3 regions of the Pseudomonas sp. LBUM1641 genome follow, and region 1 is predicted to be linked to each of the others. Evidence: riboswitches for the same ligand, from Rfam matches in the RefSeq annotation. Region 1 holds a riboswitch; each other region holds the start of a gene.

Region 1 (6,365 bases):
CTCCTCGATGACCAACAGCCCGGCACCTTCGCCCATCACAAACCCATCGCGGCCTTGATCGAACGGGCGCGAAGCCAGTGCCGGCGTGTCGTTGTAATCGCTGGACAGCGCACGCGCCGCCGCGAAACCGCCGAGGCTGACCCGGTGGATGCAGGCTTCAGCGCCGCCACACACGGCGATGTCGATTTCGCCAGCGCGGATCATCCGAGCGGCATCACCAATGGCCTGTACGCCGGCGGCGCACGCGGTGACAGGCGAGCCCAGCGGGCCTTTCAGTTGATGCTGGATCGACACATGCCCGGCCGCCATATTGCCGAGGAATGACGGAATCGTGAACGGCGACAGGCGCCGTGGCCCTTTGCTGTCAGCGGTGCGCACGGCTTCTGCAATCGCCGGGAACCCCCCCACGCCGGAAGCGATAATGGTCGCGGTACGTTCCTGCTGCGCTGCCGTTTGCGGACGCCAGCCGGCCTGCGCCAGGGCTTCCTGGGCGGCGGCCAGGGCAAACACGATAAATCGGTCCATCTTGCGCTGTTCTTTCGCCGGGATGACAGTGTCCGGGTCAAAGCCGGCTTCAGGGTCCTGGTTGCGGTCCAACACCTGGCCGCCGATGCTGATTGCCAGGTCGCCGACCAATGCCTCGGGCAGCCTGCGGATCCCGGATTCACCTGCCAACAAACGTTTCCAGGTCTGTTCCACGCCGGTTCCCAGCGGGGTCACTGCGCCCATGCCGGTCACAACAATTCGCTTACTCATGATCGCTTAGCTCCGCAAATTTCAGGTTGGTAGCACTGCATGGACGAAGCTATCATTATGAAAGTAACATTCGATAGCTTAAATTTCCGGGGCCGCCCCACAGAGGAACTGCAATGCAACGTAAGTCGCTGGTGAACGCCGAATGCCCGGTAGCCCGTGGAGTGGAAAGGGTAGGCGAGTGGTGGAGCATCCTGATCATGCGCGACGCGCTGCAAGGCTTGCGGCGCTTTGACGAGTTCTCCCAAAGCCTGGAGATTGCCCCGAACATGCTCACGCGCCGGCTCAACAGCCTGGTGGAAGCGGGGCTGCTGGAGCGCCGCCAATACAGCGAGCGGCCGCCACGTTTCGAGTACGTGCCGACGCCGGTCGGCGAGGATTTCCGGGTAGTGATCATGGCGTTCATCGGCTGGGGCAATCGCCACTTCGCTACCGAAGGTGAAAGCCTGCAGTTGGTCGACCGCAAAACCCGGCGCCCGGTGGAAGTGGCGGTGGTGGATGCCGACGGCGCGCGCGTGTCCGTCGAGCAGTGCAGCGTTCAAGCTGGGCCTGCCGCCAGCGACGGCATGCTGGAGCGCCTGGCGCTGCTTCGCGCCAAACGCTCGGACATTGACCCGTCCCCGCGCACTGCGTAGCCTTGCACCTTCGAGGTTCTTCGGCCCAGGCCGAAGCTAAGAAGGGAACGCGGTCAATGCCGCGGCTGCCCCCGCAACTGTAAAGGGTTTATCTGACTGCCACGCCACTGCCTGAACAAGGCGGGAAGGCGCAGCCAGCGCCGGCCTCACCGCCGGCAAGCCCCAAGCCAGGAGACCTGCCTCGCAACCGATTTTCTACTTCAACCGGGCGGGGTGATCCGGTGGCGAATTCTGCTTCTGCGCACCCGCGCAGGGCCACTCGTCCCGTATGCCCGCCCCAAAGGGCATCCGATGAAAACACTGGCCAAACTCCCCGTCACCATCGTTACCGGCTTCCTCGGCTCGGGCAAGACCACCTTGCTGCGTCACATGCTGGACAACGCCCAGGGGCGCCGCATCGCGGTGATCGTCAACGAGTTCGGCGAGCTAGGCATTGACGGTGAAATCCTCAAGCAATGCTCCATCGGCTGCACCGAAGAAGAAGCCAACGGCCGCGTCTACGAATTGGCCAATGGCTGCCTGTGCTGCACGGTCCAGGAAGAGTTCTTCCCTGTCATGCGTGAACTGGTGGCCCGCCGCGGCGACCTCGACCATATCCTGATCGAAACCTCGGGCCTGGCCCTGCCAAAACCCTTGGTTCAGGCGTTCCAGTGGCCGGAAATCCGCAGCGCCTGCACCGTTGACGCCGTGATCACCGTGGTCGACAGTCCAGCCGTGGCCGCTGGCACTTTCGCGGCCTTCCCGGACCAGGTCGACGCCCAGCGCAAACTCGACCCGAACCTGGACCACGAATCGCCGCTGCACGAGCTGTTCGCCGACCAACTGGCCAGCGCCGACCTGGTGATCCTCAACAAGTCCGACCTGATCAGCCCTGAAGACCTGGCCCGCGTGCGCCTGGAAGTGGCAGAAGAGCTGCCGCCAGCGGTCAAAATCATCGAAGCCAGCAGCGGTCGCCTGCCGCTGGAAGTGTTGATCGGCCTGGGCGCGGGCTCCGAAGAACACATCGACGGTCGCCACAGCCATCACGATCATCACCACGAAGGTGAAGACGACCACGATCACGATGCTTTCGACTCCATCTCCATCGAACTGCCCCAGGCCGACGAAAGCCTGCTGCTGGACGCCCTGACCCAACTGGTGGTCAAGCACGGCATCCTGCGGGTCAAGGGTTTCGCCGCGATCCCGAACAAACCGATGCGCCTGCTGATCCAGGGCGTGGGCACGCGTTTCGACAAGCACTTCGACCGCGCTTGGCGCGCCGATGAGCCGCGCGCCACGCACCTGGTGCTGATCGGCCAGGAACTGGACGCCGCCTTGCTCGAAGCGCAACTGCGCGCCGCCCTCAGCGTTTAACCCATGCACCTGCTCAGGACCCAGCCCGGCGGTTTCGTTTCGGATGACAACATCGCCGACCTTGGACAGACTCCCGCCGAGCTGGTGATCCTGTGCAGCGGTGATTCCAGCCTGGCGCTGCTGGCCGAAGCGGCCCAGCAGCTGCCCGAGGATTACCCGAGCCTGCGCCTGGCCAACCCGATGCAGGTGCAGAACCATGCTTCGGTCGACCTGTATGTGGATGAGGTACTGCGCCACGCCAAGGTCATCCTGATTTCGCTGCACGGCGGCATCGGTTATTGGCGCTACGGTATCGAGCGCCTGGTGGAGTTGGCCGAGCGCGGTGTGCAACTGATTCTGGTGCCGGGGGACGACCGCCCGGACCCGGAACTCAGCGGCCTCAGCACCGTGGGTGCCGAGGCGCGTGACCGGCTCTGGCACTTCCTGCGCCAGGGCGGCTTGGGTAATGCGCTGGATTTCTATCGTTGCCTGGCGGCCAGCTACCTTGGCCGAGATTACGCCTGGGACGAGCCGCAAACCCTGCCGCGTACGGCGATTTATCACCCGCACAAAGCCAACGCCCGCCTCAACGATTGGCAGGCTGACTGGCAACCTGAATGTCCGGTGGCGGCGGTGCTGTTCTACCGCTCCCATTTGCAGGCGGCCAACACCGGCTTTATCGATGTTTTTTGCCAACGCTTGCAGGCCGCGGGTCTTAATCCGTTGCCGATGGCGGTGGCCAGTTTGAAAGAACCTGGCTGCCTGACGGTGGTCGAGGACTTGCTGGACGAGGTGCACGCCGCGGTGATTCTGAACACCACCGGCTTTGCCCAATCCAGCCCCGAAGCGCCGCACCTGCGGCCGTTTCGCCGCAATATTCCGGTGATCCAGGCGATTTGTGCCCAGGACAACGAGCCCGGCTGGCAGGCCAGCGAGCAAGGCCTCGGCCCACGTGACCTGGCGATGCACATCGCGTTGCCGGAGCTGGACGGGCGCATCATCAGCCGGCCCATCAGCTTCAAGGACCTGGCCTGGCGCAGCGAGCGCAGCCAGTCGGATGTGGTGTGCTATCGCGCGCAGCCGGAACGCATGGACTTCGTTGCCGAACTGGCGCGGCGTTGGGTGGAACTGGCGCGGGTACCGAATGGCGAAAAACGCATCGCGCTGATCCTCGCCAACTACCCGACCCGGGACGGGCGTATCGGCAATGGTGTGGGGCTCGACACGCCAGCCGCTGCGCTGAACATCTTGCGCGCATTAAAGACTGAGGGTTATCCGCTGCCGGACGTCCTGCCGGAAAGCGGCACGGCGCTGATTCATGAGCTGTTGGGCGGTGTCAGCAACGACCTGGACAGCCTCGACCTGCGTCCCTGTCACCAAAGCCTGGCGCTCGACGACTACGAAGCGATGTTCAATCGCTTGCCCGAATCCAATCGCCAGGCCGTATTCGCACGTTGGGGGGCGCCCCACACCGATCCGATGTTCCGCGACGGCCGCATGATGATCGCCGGCCTGCGTTTCGGCCTGACCTTCGTGGGCATCCAGCCGGCCCGGGGTTACCAAGTCGACGCCAGTGCGGTCTACCACGACCCGGACCTGGTGCCGCCCCATGGTTACCTGGCGTTCTACTTCTGGTTGCGCCAGACCTACGGCGCTCATGGTGTGATCCACGTTGGCAAGCACGGCAACCTGGAGTGGCTGCCGGGCAAGGGTGTCGGGCTTTCTGAAAACTGCTGGCCGGACGCATTGCTGGGGCCGCTGCCGAATATCTACCCGTTTATCGTCAACGACCCGGGCGAGGGCGCCCAGGCCAAGCGTCGCACCCAGGCGGTGATCATCGATCACCTGATGCCGCCGCTGACCCGCGCCGAAACCTACGGGCCGTTGCGCGACCTGGAGCTGCTGGCCGACGAGTATTACGAAGCACAACTGCTCGACCCACGACGTGCCCGCGAGCTGCAAAAGGACATCCTCAAGCTGGTGCGGGAAACCCGTATCGACCAGGAACTGGCCCTGGACGAAAACCTCAACAGCGATGCCGACGCGGCGATCTGGCTGCCGCGCCTGGACACTTACCTGTGTGACTTGAAGGAGTCGCAGATCCGCGATGGCCTGCACATCTTTGGTGAGTCGCCCGAGGGCCGGTTGCGCATCGACACCTTGCTGGCCTTGCTGCGCATTCCGCGTGGCGATGGTCGTGGGCCGCAATCGAGTCTGCTGCGGGTATTGGCCAAGGCTTTCGAACTGGGCTTCGACCCGCTGGACTGTGCCCTGGCCGAGCCGTGGACCGGGCGTCGTCCATTGGTGTTGCAGGATATCGACCCGCAATTGTGGCGTACCGCCGGCGACACCCGTGAACGCCTGGAGTTGTATGCCGCACGCCTGATCGAGCAGGCGCTGGAAGGTGCGGTGGAACAGCTTGAAGAACCCGGCTGGGAAGACGTCAAGTCGGTGATCGAGAGCCTGCGCATCGTCGTCGCGCCGCGCCTGGATGCTTGCGGCCCGGCGGAAATGCGCGGATTGCTGGATGCATTGAGCGGGCGCTTCGTGCCAGCCGGGCCCAGCGGCGCGCCGAGCCGTGGCCGCCTGGACGTGTTGCCTACCGGTCGTAACTTTTTCTCGGTGGATGTGCGCAACCTGCCAACCACCACTGCCTGGCGTATCGGCTTCCAATCGGCGAACCTGATTCTTGAGCGTCACCTGCAAGACCATGGCGACCACTTGCGCCAGCTCGGCCTGTCGGTGTGGGGCACCGCCACCATGCGCACCGGCGGCGACGACATTGCCCAGGCCATGGCGCTGATGGGCGTGCGCCCGGTGTGGGCCACGGGCAGCCAGCGGGTGGATGACTTTGAAATCCTGCCGATCAGTCTACTGGACCGGCCGCGTGTCGACGTGACCCTGCGCGTGTCGGGGTTCTTCCGCGATGCGTTCGCCAACCTGATCCGCCTGTTCGACGCGGCGGTGCAAGCCGTGGCGGCGCTGGACGAGCCCGACGACCTGAACCCCCTGGCCGCCAAGGTGCGCAGCGAGCGTGAAGCGTTGCGCCTGTCGGGCCTGGACGAAGAAGCGGCGGCGAAGCAGGCCGGTTGGCGGATCTTCGGTGCCAAGCCCGGTGCCTATGGTGCCGGCGTGCAGGGCGCGATTGACGGGCGCTTGTGGCAGAGCCGCGAAGACCTGGCCGAGGTTTACCTGAACTGGGGCGGCTACGCCTATGGCGGCTCCGACGAAGGCACCGCCGCCCGCGAACAGTTTGCCCAGCGCTTGAGCCAGGTGCAGGCGGTGTTGCAGAACCAGGACAACCGCGAGCACGACTTGCTCGACTCGAATGACTACTACCAATTCCAGGGCGGCATGCTCGCCGCCGTGGAAACCCTGAGCGGCGACAAGGCCGCCAGCTATCATGGTGACCACAGCCAGCCGGACCTGCCGAAGATCCGCACGCTGAAGGAAGAGCTGAACCGGGTAATCCGTGCCCGGGCGGCCAACCCGAAGTGGATCGAAGGGGTGAAGCGCCACGGCTATAAAGGCGCGTTCGAGATGGCCGCGACCGTGGACAATCTGTTCGCGTTCGACGCCACCACGGCGCTGATCGACGATCATCAATACGCGTTGCTGGCGGACGCCTATTTGCTGGACCCGGAC
Region 2 (6,365 bases), 2.3 Mb from region 1:
CACCACCAATACGTCGAGGCTGTCGAGGAAGAAGTCGACTTCCTGCTCCAACACTTCGCGCACGATATAGCCGGCGCGACGCCAGGCTTCAGCATGCTCGGCGTAGCACGGCGACAGCACCCCGACCTTGCCCGTCCGGCGCAGGCGCGGCAATAACTGGATCGCGGCCTGGGATCCGGCCACTGGTAGTACGTGGGTCGCGCCGTAATATTCGCAGGCGGCCTGTTCCAGGCCGTCATCGGTTTCAGGCAGGCGCGCCCAGGCCCGCAGCGGGATGTCCGGGATCGGGAACGGCCACGGCGCCAGGCCGCTGGACAGGTCGAGCCAATCGGCCTCTGGAATGCCGTATTGCAACGCCGCCTTACGCAAGCGGCCACCGTGCTCAAGCATAAAATTCAGCCCCCACACACAGGATCAACAACCACAGCCACACGCCGCGTTGCACCAGTTGCCAGCCGCGCTCGATGGAATCCGCATCTGCAGGCGGACCTTCGCCCAGTTGCGGGCGCTGGTGCAACTCGCCGTGATAAATCGCTGCACCACCCAGCTCCACGCCGAGGGCGCCGGCACCTGCCGCCATCACCGGGCCGGCGTTGGGGCTGTCCCAGGTCGGACCCTGAGTACGCCAGCATTTGAGGGCTAGGCGGGTTTTGCCCAGCAGTGCGTAGGTCAACGCCACCAGGCGCGCCGGAATGTAGTTGAGCACGTCGTCGATCTTTGCCGCGGCCCAGCCGAAACGCTCAAAGCGTTCATTGCGATAGCCCCACATGGCATCCAGAGTGTTGCTCAACCGATAGAGCACTACACCGGGCACGCCAGCGACCACAAACCAGAACAGTGCAGCGAACACTGCATCGCTGCCGTTTTCCAGCACCGATTCGGTGGCCGCGCGGGCGACTTCCGTTTGGTCCAGTTCGCTGGTCTGGCGGCTCACCAGGTAGCTGACGCGTTGGCGCGCCTCGCCCAGGTCATCGCTGCGCAGCGCCTGCGCCACCGGCAGCACGTGTTCGCCGAGGCTACGCATGCCCAGTGCGCAGTACAGCGCGAGGATTTCCAATACCCAGCCGATATACGGCGCCCACGACAGGGCCGTGGCCAACAGGGTCAACGGCACCACCGCGATCACCCACGCGGTGACCCCATGACTGCGCCAGCCACGGCCGCCGGAGTTGAAACGCTGCTCGATGCGCCCGGCAAAATTACCGAACGCCACCAGCGGATGCCAGCGCCTGGGCTCGCCCAGCAGCGCATCCAGCGCCACCGCAGCGACACTCAGCAAGGCCACACTCATTGACTCACTCCCCAAACATTCTCATACAACATGTCACTCAGTGGCCGTGGTTCGGTCCAGCCTTCGAGCTGCAACATCGGTGCCGGGTAGAACTCGGTCACCGGGCCCAGGCACAACACCGCCAACGGCTTGGCGCCGGGCGGCAGGCCCAGCAGGTCGGCCAGGGCCTGGGGCTCGAACAGCGAGACCCAGCCCATGCCCAGCCCTTCGACGCGGGCTGCCAGCCATAGATTCTGGATCGCGCAGGACAACGAGGCCATGTCCATTTCCGGCAAGGTGCGGCGCCCGAAAATATGCCGTTCGCGATCGTCCATCAACGCCGCCACCAGTACTTCGGCGCAGTCGTTGATGCCTTCGACCTTGAGCTTCATGAACTGGTCGGAGCGCTCGCCGAGGGCTTCGGCGGTGCGTACGCGTTCTTCTTCCACCAACTGCTGGATCTGGCCGCGCAGGTTGCGGTCGCTGATGCGGATAAAACGCCAGGGCTGCATCAAGCCGACGCTCGGCGCCTGGTGGGCGGCTTGCAGCAGGCGGTGGAGCAATTCAGGTGCGACGGTGCCGCCGCTGAAGTGGCGCATGTCGCGGCGTTCGGCGATGGCGCGGTAGACGGCTTCGCGGTCGGCTTCCGGAAAGGCGTTGTCAGTCATGGCCTCATCGCGGGCAAGCCCGCTCCCACAGTAGATTGCGTTTCAACTCGGTCAACTGTGGGAGCTGGCTTGCCTGCGATGGCGGTCTCAAGGCTTGGCGCAAACAGGGCAGCCACCGCTGTCGGGTTGGACGGGAAGTAAAAGTGCACGTAGGAAGCCGTCATCCGGCCCTGACGATAAACCGCCTCGGCGCCGCGCCCGCCATTCGGGCTCAGGCCGCGGGCAATCGGCTGCCATTCGGTGCTGGTCAACGAGTGATGATAAGTGTGGCCACGCAGCAGGCCTTCGGGCAGTTCGACATTTTGCAGGGCCAGTGCCGCCAGACGTTTCTGCATCACGGCATCACCCTGGAGCAGGCCCACCAGTTCGGCACGGGTGCCGTCGACATCGGTGAGCGAGTCCAGCAGATAGAGCATGCCACCGCATTCGGCCAGCAGCGGCTTGCCGGCAGCGTGATGGGCGCGAATGGCGTCCAGCATCGGGGTATTTTCCGACAGCGCCTGGTGATGCAGTTCCGGGTAACCGCCCGGCAGGTAGAGGCTGTCGGCTTCGGGCAACACGCGGTCACGAATAGGCGAGAAGAAGCACAGTTCGGCGCCCATCGCCCGCAGCAGGTCGAGGCTCGCGCCGTAGGTAAAGGCGAAGGCTTCGTCGCGGGCCACGGCAATGCGCACGCCGGCCAGCAACGGTTGGGTCTCGATCACCTCGGGTGCGGCGAATTCCACCGGCGGTGGCAGCGCTACCTCGCAACTGCTGCCCAAGGCTTGGGCGGCGGCGTCGAGGCGCAGATCAAGGTCGTTCAGTTCGCTGGCCTGCACCAGGCCAAGGTGGCGGCTGGGCAACTCGATGCCGGTTTCCCGGGACAGCGCGCCATACCAGCGCAGGCCTTCGGTAAGGCTGCCTTCGAGCAATTGCGCATGGCGCAGCGTACCAACACGGTTGGCCAGCACGCCGGCAAACGGCAGGTCCGGCTGGTAGCGCGCCAGGCCCAATGCCAGGGCGCCGAAGGTCTGGGCCATGGCCGTGCCGTCGATCACCGCCAGTACCGGCACGCCAAAGTGCCGCGCCAGGTCGGCGCTGGACGGCGTGCCGTCGAACAGGCCCATCACGCCTTCGATCAGGATCAGGTCGGCTTCCCCCGCCGCTTCCCACAGCAACCGGCGACTTTCCTGCTCGCCCACCATCCACATGTCCAATTGATAGACCGGCGCACCACTGGCGCGCTCGTGGATCATCGGGTCGAGAAAGTCCGGGCCGCATTTGAACACCCGCACCTTGCGCCCCAGGTTGCGGTGCAAACGGGCCAGCGCGGCGGTGACGGTGGTTTTGCCCTGGCCGGACGCCGGTGCGGCGATCAGGACAGCAGGACAGTGACGGGGCTGATTCAAAGTTCGATGCCTTTCTGCGCCTTGATACCGGCCTGGAAGGCGTGCTTGAGCATGCCCATTTCAGTCACGGTGTCGGCCATTTCGATCAATTCGGGTTTGGCGCCACGGCCGGTCACCAGCACGTGCTGCATGGGCGGGCGGGCCTGCAGGTCGCTGAGCACCTGGTCCAGGTCGAGGTAGCCGTGCTTGAGGGCGATGTTCAGCTCGTCCAGCACCACCAGGCCAATGGCCGGGTTCTGCAGCATTTCCCGGGAGACCGCCCAGGCGGCTTCGGCGGCCACGATGTCGCGCGCACGGTCCTGGGTTTCCCAGGTAAAACCTTCGCCCATCACGTGGAAGCGCACCTGCTCGGGGAAACGCCGGAAGAACATTTCTTCACCGGTGCTGTTGCGGCCCTTGATGAACTGCACCACACCGCACTGCATGCCGTGGCCCATGGCCCGGGCCAGCATGCCGAAAGCGGAGCTGCTCTTGCCCTTGCCATTGCCGGTGAGCACCAGCAGCAACCCGCACTCGTTCGGTGAATTGGCAATGCGCTCATCAATCACGGCTTTTTTGCGCAGCATGCGCGCCAGGTGGCGTTCGTCACGATCGGGGGATTCAGTCATGGCAGCTCTCCGTTGGCGCTGGACAAAAACGGCGGGCAGGAAAAAGACACATACAGACAGCCAAGCATCGCCCACCGTGATGCTGTTGGATGGATCAGGCCGGTCTCCGGGCTCATGAGTGGCATTGGATGCCGAGGGTGCGCCTTCCCATATCGCGGGCGATACAGTGGCTTAAGGCACCGTCTTGACTCATTTACCGTTGCGGGGGCAGCGCCGGGATCGTGGCGGCACTGTAGAAAAATGCGCTCACTCACCGGCTCCCCTGTTTCACTCAGTCGGCGCGTACGCCACAGAGCACCTGAAACAAGCCGCGAAGGTTAGTGGGTTGGGGGTGGAGCGTCAATTAAAGCCGGACATGCGCGTGAACCATCGGGCCGCTGTGCGCCTCTACCACTACAGGTATTAAGGAGAAAACCATGCACAAGACCCGACTTGCCCTACTGATCATGGTCGCCGGCACCCTTGCCGCCTGTGGTGAAAGCTCTACCCTTCAGGTGTCCGACGGCACCGGGCCCTCGCCCAAACTACCCGAGCCGAATAAAACCCTGATCCCCACGGTGAATATCGCCACGGCCATCGGCTGGCCCGAAGGCGCCAAGCCGACTCCCGCGGCGGGTACTCAGGTGGCAGCGTTTGCCGAAGGCCTGGATCACCCGCGCTGGCTGTACGTGCTGCCCAATGGCGACGTGCTGGTGGCGGAAACCAACGCGCCGCCCAAGCCGGATGATGCCAAGGGCATTCGTGGCTGGGTGATGGAGAAAGTCATGGGGCGTGCCGGGGCCGGCGTGCCGAGCCCGAACCGCATCACCCTGTTGCGGGACGCCGACCACGACGGTGTGGCCGAAACCCGCACGGTGTTCCTGGAGAACCTGAACTCGCCGTTCGGCATGACCCTGGTGGGCAACGACCTGTATGTCGCCGATTCAGACAAATTACTGCGCTTCCCTTATCAGCCAGGGGAAACCTCGATCAAGGACGCCGGCACCACCGTCACCGACTTACCGGGCGGCAGCATTAACCATCACTGGACCAAGAACGTGATCGCCAGCAAAGACGGCAGCAAGCTGTACGTCAGCGTGGGCTCCAACAGCAACGTCGGGGAAAACGGCCTGGAAGCCGAACAAGGCCGGGCCGCGATCTGGGAAGTAGACCGCGCCACCGGCCAGCACCGCATCTTCGCCTCCGGCCTGCGCAACCCCAACGGCATGGCCTGGGAGCCGCAAAGCGGCGCGCTATGGACGGCGGTCAACGAGCGCGATGAAATCGGCAGCGATTTGGTGCCGGACTACATCACCTCGGTCAAGGATGGCGCCTTCTACGGTTGGCCATTCAGTTACTACGGGCAGCACGTGGATGTGCGGGTCACACCGCAGAACCTGGACTTGGTGGCCAAGGCGATTGCACCGGATTATGCAGTAGGCCCGCACACCGCCTCGCTCGGGCTGACCTTTGCCGACGGCAGCAAGTTACCCGCTCAATTCAGCAATGGCGCGTTTATCGGCCAACATGGTTCGTGGAACCGCAAGCCTCACAGTGGCTACAAGGTCATCTTTGTGCCGTTTGAGGCCGGCAAGCCCAAAGGCCAGCCGGTGGATGTGCTGACCGGGTTCCTCAACAGCGATGAGAAAGCCATGGGCCGTCCGGTCGGCGTGGTGATCGACAAGCAGGGGGATTTGTTGGTGGCAGACGATGTGGGGAACAAAGTGTGGCGGGTGTCGGCGGCTAAATAGCCGACCCTGAAAAGCACTGTGGGAGCCTTAGGCTCCCACAGTTGTTTTGGCTTACGGGTTTCGTGCCAGGCGATCGGCCGGCAACACGCGCTTGGCGCTCAGGTAGGCATTCTGCCAATAGGCCTTGGACAGCGTGTCCAGCTTCACCGTGCCGCCGGTTTGCGGCGCATGCACAAAACGCCCTTCACCCACGTAGATCCCGGCGTGGCTGACTTGCGAGCCGCCACCGGTGGCGAAGAAGATCAGGTCGCCGGTTTGCAGGTTGTTTTCGCTCACGTCCTGGGCGCGCATCACGATCAGCTCGCGGGTGGTACGCGGCAGGGAGATACCCGCGGCATCACGGTAGACGAAACCGATCAAGCCACTGCAATCAAACCCCGAGTCCGGCGTGTTGCCGCCCCAACGATAAGGCGTGCCGACCAGGCCCAGCGCACGAAAGAGCACGTCTTCGGCCGCAGGCGAGAAATTTTGGGTAGCGTAGGTATTGAACACCGGCTTGGGCTTGACGGCCACGGGAGCAGGCGGAGGACGACTTGCGCAGGCGCTGAGCAGCGCGGCGCAAACGAGAAGAATTAGGCGGGCCGAGGTCGACATGGGCAGAACAATCCTGATCTGGATGCGGCTTTCGCTGCCGAACGTTGAAAAACAGAACGCGCAAGCAAAGCTCGCGCGATCGATTTACAACAATGTCCAGGGATTCT
Region 3 (6,365 bases), 290 kb from region 1:
GCCGGGCAATATTCAGGGACTCTTCCAGCAAGTGCGCCGGGTACAGCGCGGCCAGTGCATCGAGGCTGCGCAAGTGCCGTTCGCCATTGGGGTGCAGGCGCGCACCGGCTTCGGCCACCGGGACGTGATGACGGATTGCAGTCATGGTGTCTTGCAGGGCACGGCGACCACGCACATGCATATGCACATCGCCGCAGGCCACCGCCGGCAGGTGCAGGCTGGCGGCAAGGTTGAGGCGTTGCTCAAGATGGCGGGCATCGTTCTGGCCGCAATGCAGCTCCACGGCCAGCCACAGGCGATCGGTAAACGTGCTGCGCAGCCATTGGATGTGAGCCTGGGTGTCGGTGTCTTCGACGATCCATAACGCCAGCAAACCTTGCACGGATGTGAAGTCTTCCTGCAGCAGGCGGTAGTGACCTTTTTCCGCACGGCGGCGGGCGATGGTGATCAGTCGGCACAGGTGCTGATAGCCCTCCAGGTTCTCCACCAGCAATACCAGCTTGGGGCCGTTTTCGAGGCGCATCTCGCTGCCGATAATCAGCGGCAACTCGACTTTCTTGGCCGCCTGCCAGGCGCGCACGATGCCCGACAAGGTGCACTCATCGGTGATCGCCAGCGCTGCGTAGCCCTGCTGCTTGGCCCGCTCGAACAGTTCGCGGGCACTGGAGGCGCCTCTTTGAAAACTGAAGTTGGACAAGCAATGCAGCTCCGCGTACTTCATGCGAACCAGCCTTGCAGCCACAGCGCACCGCTTTCGCCCACGGTGCGGTAGGCCCAACCCTGTTGGCCGGCGCGGGTGCGCACCAGGTAGTAATCGCGGCGCACATCGGCACCATCCCACCAGCCGGATTCGATGCGCTCCGGGCCCATCAGGATGTGTAGACCTTGCTCGGCCAGGGGCGTCGGTTCATGCAGCAACCAGCCGGGGCGTTGCACGTTGTTTGAGGGTGAGCACGGGCGAAGATCAGCACCGGGTTGCCAGGCGCATTCGGGGCGGTGGTCGGCGTGAAAGCGCAGGCCTTGCACCGCCTCGTCTCCGAGCCGCGCCCGCAGGCGTTCGCGCAGTTGTTCCCAGGGCAGGGTTTGTTGCGGGCGCTCGTCGAACAGGTCCTGGCGCTGGGGCACAAACACCGGCAGGTCCTGAGCCACCAAGCGAAAGCCACGCACCGGCGAGGTGACTTGCACCTGCTCCAGGCGGCCGCGGGCCAGTTCAAACAGCATCGCTGCGTCACGCTCGGCGCTGAGCAGGCCGACTTTGATGACGGTGTCGGGTTCTGCGGCGTGTTCCAGGTGCAGGTCAAAGCGCTGCACGCCACTGTCGCGGCCACACAGGAACGCCGATAAATCGCCGGTCAAACGGCGCAGGGGAAACAGCAAGGCCTGGTGGGACAGCACATCAAAATTCAGCTCGATGCGCACATCGAACTGGTCCGGCGGTTGGTAGAACGCCAGGGCCAGGGGCCGTTGCCCGCACAATGCATCGAGGTGTTTGAGCAACGCCGCGTCGAAACGCCGGGCCAGGGTATGCCGGGGCAATGCCTGCACCTGGGCCAGGGTGCGCAGGCCCATGCGCGACAGTGCGGTGGCGGCTTGCGGGTCGAGGCCGGCTCGGTCGATGGGGATCGGTGCCAAGGCTTGTTGCAGGCTGTGCTCGTCGGCCACGGCCAGGCAGTCGTAGGCATTCGCCAGAATCCGTGCCGCCGCCGGGTTCGGCGCGGCGACGATGCGATGACGAAACCCGAGGTCGGTCAGTTCCTTGCGCAAGCGCGCTTCGAGCAACGGCCAGGGCCCGAACAGGCCCAGGCTCGACTCGATCTCAAACAGTAACGCCCGTGGGTAATACACGCTGACCTGGGAGCTGAAACGGTAGGCCCAGGCGGCGAGAAATTGCTGCCAGTATTCGATCTGCGCCGGGTCGTATTCGGCGCAGGTAAAAGCCTTGGTCAAGGCATGGGCCGCCGTCAGGGATTGGCCGGGGCGCAGGCCGAGTTTGCGAGCGGCCTCATTGACGGTTTGCAGCACCCGTCGTTGCGGCGTGCCGGCCAACAGGGCCAATGGCTGATCCGGTTCGGGGCGCAGACGCAGCACCCCGTCCAGCGCCAATTGCGGGAAGACAATACACACCCAGCGCATGCCAACCTCAGTGCCCAAGCGCAATGGGCGCGGGATGGGCCAGGCCGCCCCGGCACTTGAGCACCCGCACTTGCGCAGGGCTCGCCTCCACCGCCAGGCGCAAGGCGGCCGGTGACGGGTTGATGGCCTCGCTCAAGGAGCGCCAGGCGAAGGCCAGGGTCTGGCCGGTTTCCGCCGCCACCTGCAAGCGGCGCAAGGCCCGGTCATCGGCCTTGCGCGGCCAGCACAGCACCGCGCCACAACTGCCGGAACGCAGGCATTGCTCCACGGCCCACAGGGCGTCACGTTCATCGGCCTGGATCACGGAAAGCTGGCGCACATCCACCCCGGCGTTTTGCCAGGCGTGGGGGTACGGCGTATAAGGCGGTGCCACCAGCACGATGCGCTCGCCGGCCGCCGACAATCGCGCCAGGGTCGGCCACACCAGTTGCAACTCGCCCACGCCCTCCTTCGCCATCAGGATTTCGCTCAACGCCGCTTCCGGCCAGCCACCGCTGGGCAGCACTGCATCCAGGGCCGCAAGCCCGGTGGGATGGATGCTGGCAGGCGGCGCGGCGGGCCGGCCTTTCCAGACCCGGCCGCCATTGAACAGCGAGTCCAGTGCAACGACGGCGCCCATCAGCCTTGCCTCACCAAACCGCAGAACACCCCTTCGATGGCCAGGTCCTGATCGGGGCGCACCACGATGGGTTGATAAGCGGGGTTGCGCGGCAGCAAGCGCACGCGCTCGCCGACGTGTTCGAAACGCTTGATGGTGACTTCACCGTCCAGGCGCGCCACCACAATCTGCCCGTTCAAGGCCTCGGCGCTGCGGCGTACACCCACCAGGTCGCCATCAAGGATGCCGTCTTCGATCATCGAATCGCCCTGCACCCGCAACAGGTAATCCGGGGTTTTCGCGAACATGGACGGGTCGAGCAGCAGGCGGTTGTGCACTTCAGCGTCGGCGCCGATGGGCAAGCCGGCAGCTACCCGGCCGAGTACCGGGATGTCCAGCAGCTCCGGCCGCGCCGGCTGATTGAGCAGGCGAATGCCGCGCGCCTGGTTGGGGTTGACCTCGATAAAGCCGCCCTCGGTCAGCGCCAGCACATGCTTGCGCGCCACGCTGCGGGAGGCAAAGCCGAACGCCTCGGCGATCTCGGCGAGGCTGGGAGACTGGCCTTGCTGCGCGATACGGTCGCGGATAAAGGTCAGGATGGCGGTACGGCGGGGCGTTAGGTTCGTCATGGAGTACATTTGTACTCCTGTGGGAAATTTCTAGCAATATCCGTCAGTCGCTTCCTATGTGGTCACGGGAAAAGCCCCCGCCAAGTTGACGAACGGTCTTTCGAATGTTCAGATGCCGGCCTGTTTCAGGTGCCTCATGCCGCCGTGCATGGGGTGAAACGGGAAACCGGTGCCGCTCTTTTCGAGCCAGTCCGGTGCTGCCCCCGCAACGGTAGACGCGTGATCCCTTCGACACACCACTGTGGCCTGCGCGCCATGGGAAGGTGAAGGTATCCATACGCGTGAGCCCGGAGACCGGCCTGGAATTCTGTTTGGCAAAATCCTGCGGTGGGCGGGCATGGGCCGGTATTGGCGTGTGCTCGGTGCCTACTCGTGCGTGCTTTTCGCGAAAGATACTTTTCCGAGAAGACTATGATTCGACCTTTCAAGACTCCCGTGCCCGGCCTGTTGTTCGGCTGCCTGTTCAGCCCCCTGCTGCTGGCCGACGACAACACCCTGGAACTCAAGCAACTCAACGTTTCCGCACCGTCGGTGGAGTCCACCACCGTGGCCGACATGGCCCAGTACGGCAGCAAGGTAGAGATCGTCACCCGCGAACAGATTGAGCGCGCCGGCCCCGCCGCCGATGTCTCGCGCGTGATGCAGATGTTCATCCCCGGCCTGTACGTGGCGCCCAAGAATGGCCCGTTCGACTACGGCACCTACTCCCTGTTGGGCGGGCGCAACGACGACACGCTGATCCTGCTGGACGGCGTGCGCCTGAACAACCGCCTGTACGGCGGCCTGTACCTGGACACCCTGCCCGCCAACGCCATTGAGCGTATCGAAGTGCTCAAGGGTGGCCAGAGCCTGCTGTTCGGCACCCAGGCGGTGTCGGGGGTGATCAATATCGTCACCCGAAGCCCGCAAACCCGTGTGGCTTCCGGTGAAGTGAACCTGGGCGCCGACACCTTCGGCGGCACCACCGGCGATGCCCGGGTCGAGAAGATTTTCAACAACGGGTTTGGCGACCTCGGCTTGCTGGCCTACGTCAGCCGCAACGTCTCCGAGGGCTACCAGCCGTTTCGCAACCGCGACATGAAAAACGTCACCGACAAAAAGCGCTCCTACGAAGTCACTACCTTCGGCACCAAGGCGATCCAGTCGTTTGGCGATGACACGCGCCTGGAACTGTTTTACCAATACGCCGACGCCAACCTCGATTTCGCCCGCCCTGTGGACAACCACAAGACCACCAACGACCGCGTGCAGCAGATCGCCACGGCGACCTTTGAGCAAACCTTCAACGACCGCCTGAGCTACTTCGTCAAAGGGCATATCAACGATTGGGACACGCGCTATACCCGCCTCAACAATGTCGAAGGCGGCGGCACCAAGGTCATCAACCACAACGACTACTGGGGCTTCACCGACTGGGGTGTGCAGGCCGAAGGCAAGGCCGTGTTGCCCGGTGAGCATGTGCTGGTATTCGGTTCCGACAACCAGTGGTTCAAGGGCCAGGACGATGTATTGATCATCGATGACAACAAGGCCCAGGCCCACGCGCTGTACACCCAACTGCGCCCGAATATCGAAGCCCTGCCGAACTGGCACCCGAGCATCGGTGTACGTCACGAAGCCATGAGCGGCGGTGACAGCGCCACCGTCGGCATGCTCACTTCGCTTTATGACCTCAACGACAACTGGGCCCTGCGCGGCCAATACGGCACCGCCTACAAACTGCCGAATGCCGAGCAACTGTTCGTCAACGAAGACGATGAGAAAGGCAACCGCAACCTCAAGCCGGAGAAGAGCCGCAACGCCGAACTGGGCCTCGACTACAAGGGCAGTCTGCTGGCGCGGGACTTCAGCGCCAGCGTGACGCTGTTCAAACGCAAGATCACCGACCTGATCACCCAGGACGATATCCAGTGGGTCAACGGCCAGGGGCAGATCCAGATGCGCGGTTTCGAGGCCGACGCCAAGCTGCAACTCAACGAACAATGGAGCGTGCAAGCCGACATGACACGCAACCTCACCGAGTCCCGCGCCGGTGTCACCCTCAACGATATTCCCGGCTTCTTCGCCCGCTCGCGGGTCGGCTATGAATCGGTGGACCGCCTGTGGGGCGTCGGTACCGCCGTGCGTTACATCGGCGATATCGTCAGCTCGAAAAAGGTCGAGTACGGTAACTACACCGTGGTGGATGCCGACGCCTATCGCTATCTCGACAACGCCCACCAACACCGGGTCAGCCTGCTGGTAGAGAACCTGTTCGACCGCGACTACGTCACCAGCCGCGCCAGCAACGTCGACAACCTCGGGCGGCCGTTCACCTCCGAAGTACGCTACACGTATCGCTTCTGATGAGTACGCCCGTGGAAACTCATCCGGACTGGTCCCGTGTGCCTGACCACGCCCGCCACGTGTTCCTGTGCACCGGACCGCGCTGCACCCAGCGTGGCGCGCTGCAATTATGGAAAACCCTGCGCCGCCACCTGCGGGAACACGACCGCATCGAAAAGCCTGGCGGCGTGCTGCTGACCCGCACCCACTGCCAGTTCCCGTGCAACCTGGGGCCGATTGTGACGGTGTACCCGGACACGTGCTGGTACGGCGTGCACAGCAATGCAGACGTGCAACGCCTGGTGGAAGTGCACCTGGTGGGCGGCGAAGTCGTCGAGGATTTGCTGATCAAGGAGCGCCCATGAAAGCGTCGTGGCTGGTGTTGGGCGCCCTGCTCTGCCCACCGTTGGCTCTGGCGGACAGTTATCGCAACTGCAACCAGAACTGGACTGCCGCCCACTCACCGCCCTCGCGCATCGTGGCCCTCAACCAGCATGCGGCTGACCTGTTGTTGGCGCTGGATGTCGACCCGGCATTGGTGGGCGTGGCGTATCTGGATGACAACGGTGCGGCCCATCGACACGGCGAGTATTTCAGCGTGCCGGTGATTGCGCCCAAGTACCCGTCCAGTGAAGTGCTCTACGCGCAGAAACCGGATCTGGTGGTCGGTGGGTTCGCCA

The links. Region 1 has a riboswitch for cobalamin ahead of cobW (cobalamin biosynthesis protein CobW). Riboswitches for the same ligand answer to the same signal wherever they lie in the genome.
Region 2: another riboswitch for cobalamin. It lies ahead of cobO (cob(I)yrinic acid a,c-diamide adenosyltransferase); the one in region 1 lies ahead of cobW (cobalamin biosynthesis protein CobW).
Region 3: another riboswitch for cobalamin. It lies ahead of ACA046_RS20060 (TonB-dependent receptor plug domain-containing protein); the one in region 1 lies ahead of cobW (cobalamin biosynthesis protein CobW).

What each region holds. Positions count from the first base shown of each region.
Region 1 covers NZ_CP166815.1:4,063,882-4,070,246, reverse strand. The annotation lists gene fabF (beta-ketoacyl-ACP synthase II) at 1-756, opposite strand, end outside; gene ACA046_RS18670 (winged helix-turn-helix transcriptional regulator) at 870-1,388, shown strand; cobalamin riboswitch at 1,385-1,586, shown strand; gene cobW (cobalamin biosynthesis protein CobW) at 1,680-2,741, shown strand; gene cobN (cobaltochelatase subunit CobN) at 2,745-6,365, shown strand, end outside.
Region 2 covers NZ_CP166815.1:1,740,951-1,747,315, reverse strand. The annotation lists gene cobD (threonine-phosphate decarboxylase CobD) at 1-390, opposite strand, end outside; gene cbiB (adenosylcobinamide-phosphate synthase CbiB) at 383-1,291, opposite strand; gene bluB (5,6-dimethylbenzimidazole synthase) at 1,288-1,938, opposite strand; gene ACA046_RS08015 (cobyrinic acid a,c-diamide synthase CobB) at 1,935-3,326, opposite strand; gene cobO (cob(I)yrinic acid a,c-diamide adenosyltransferase) at 3,323-3,934, opposite strand; cobalamin riboswitch at 4,015-4,251, opposite strand; gene ACA046_RS08005 (PQQ-dependent sugar dehydrogenase) at 4,351-5,664, shown strand; gene ACA046_RS08000 (C40 family peptidase) at 5,716-6,258, opposite strand.
Region 3 covers NZ_CP166815.1:4,351,841-4,358,205, forward strand. The annotation lists gene ACA046_RS20040 (error-prone DNA polymerase) at 1-742, opposite strand, end outside; gene ACA046_RS20045 (Y-family DNA polymerase) at 718-2,133, opposite strand; gene imuA (translesion DNA synthesis-associated protein ImuA) at 2,141-2,752, opposite strand; gene lexA (transcriptional repressor LexA) at 2,752-3,369, opposite strand; cobalamin riboswitch at 3,471-3,677, shown strand; gene ACA046_RS20060 (TonB-dependent receptor plug domain-containing protein) at 3,772-5,706, shown strand; gene ACA046_RS20065 ((2Fe-2S) ferredoxin domain-containing protein) at 5,718-6,050, shown strand; gene ACA046_RS20070 (ABC transporter substrate-binding protein) at 6,047-6,365, shown strand, end outside.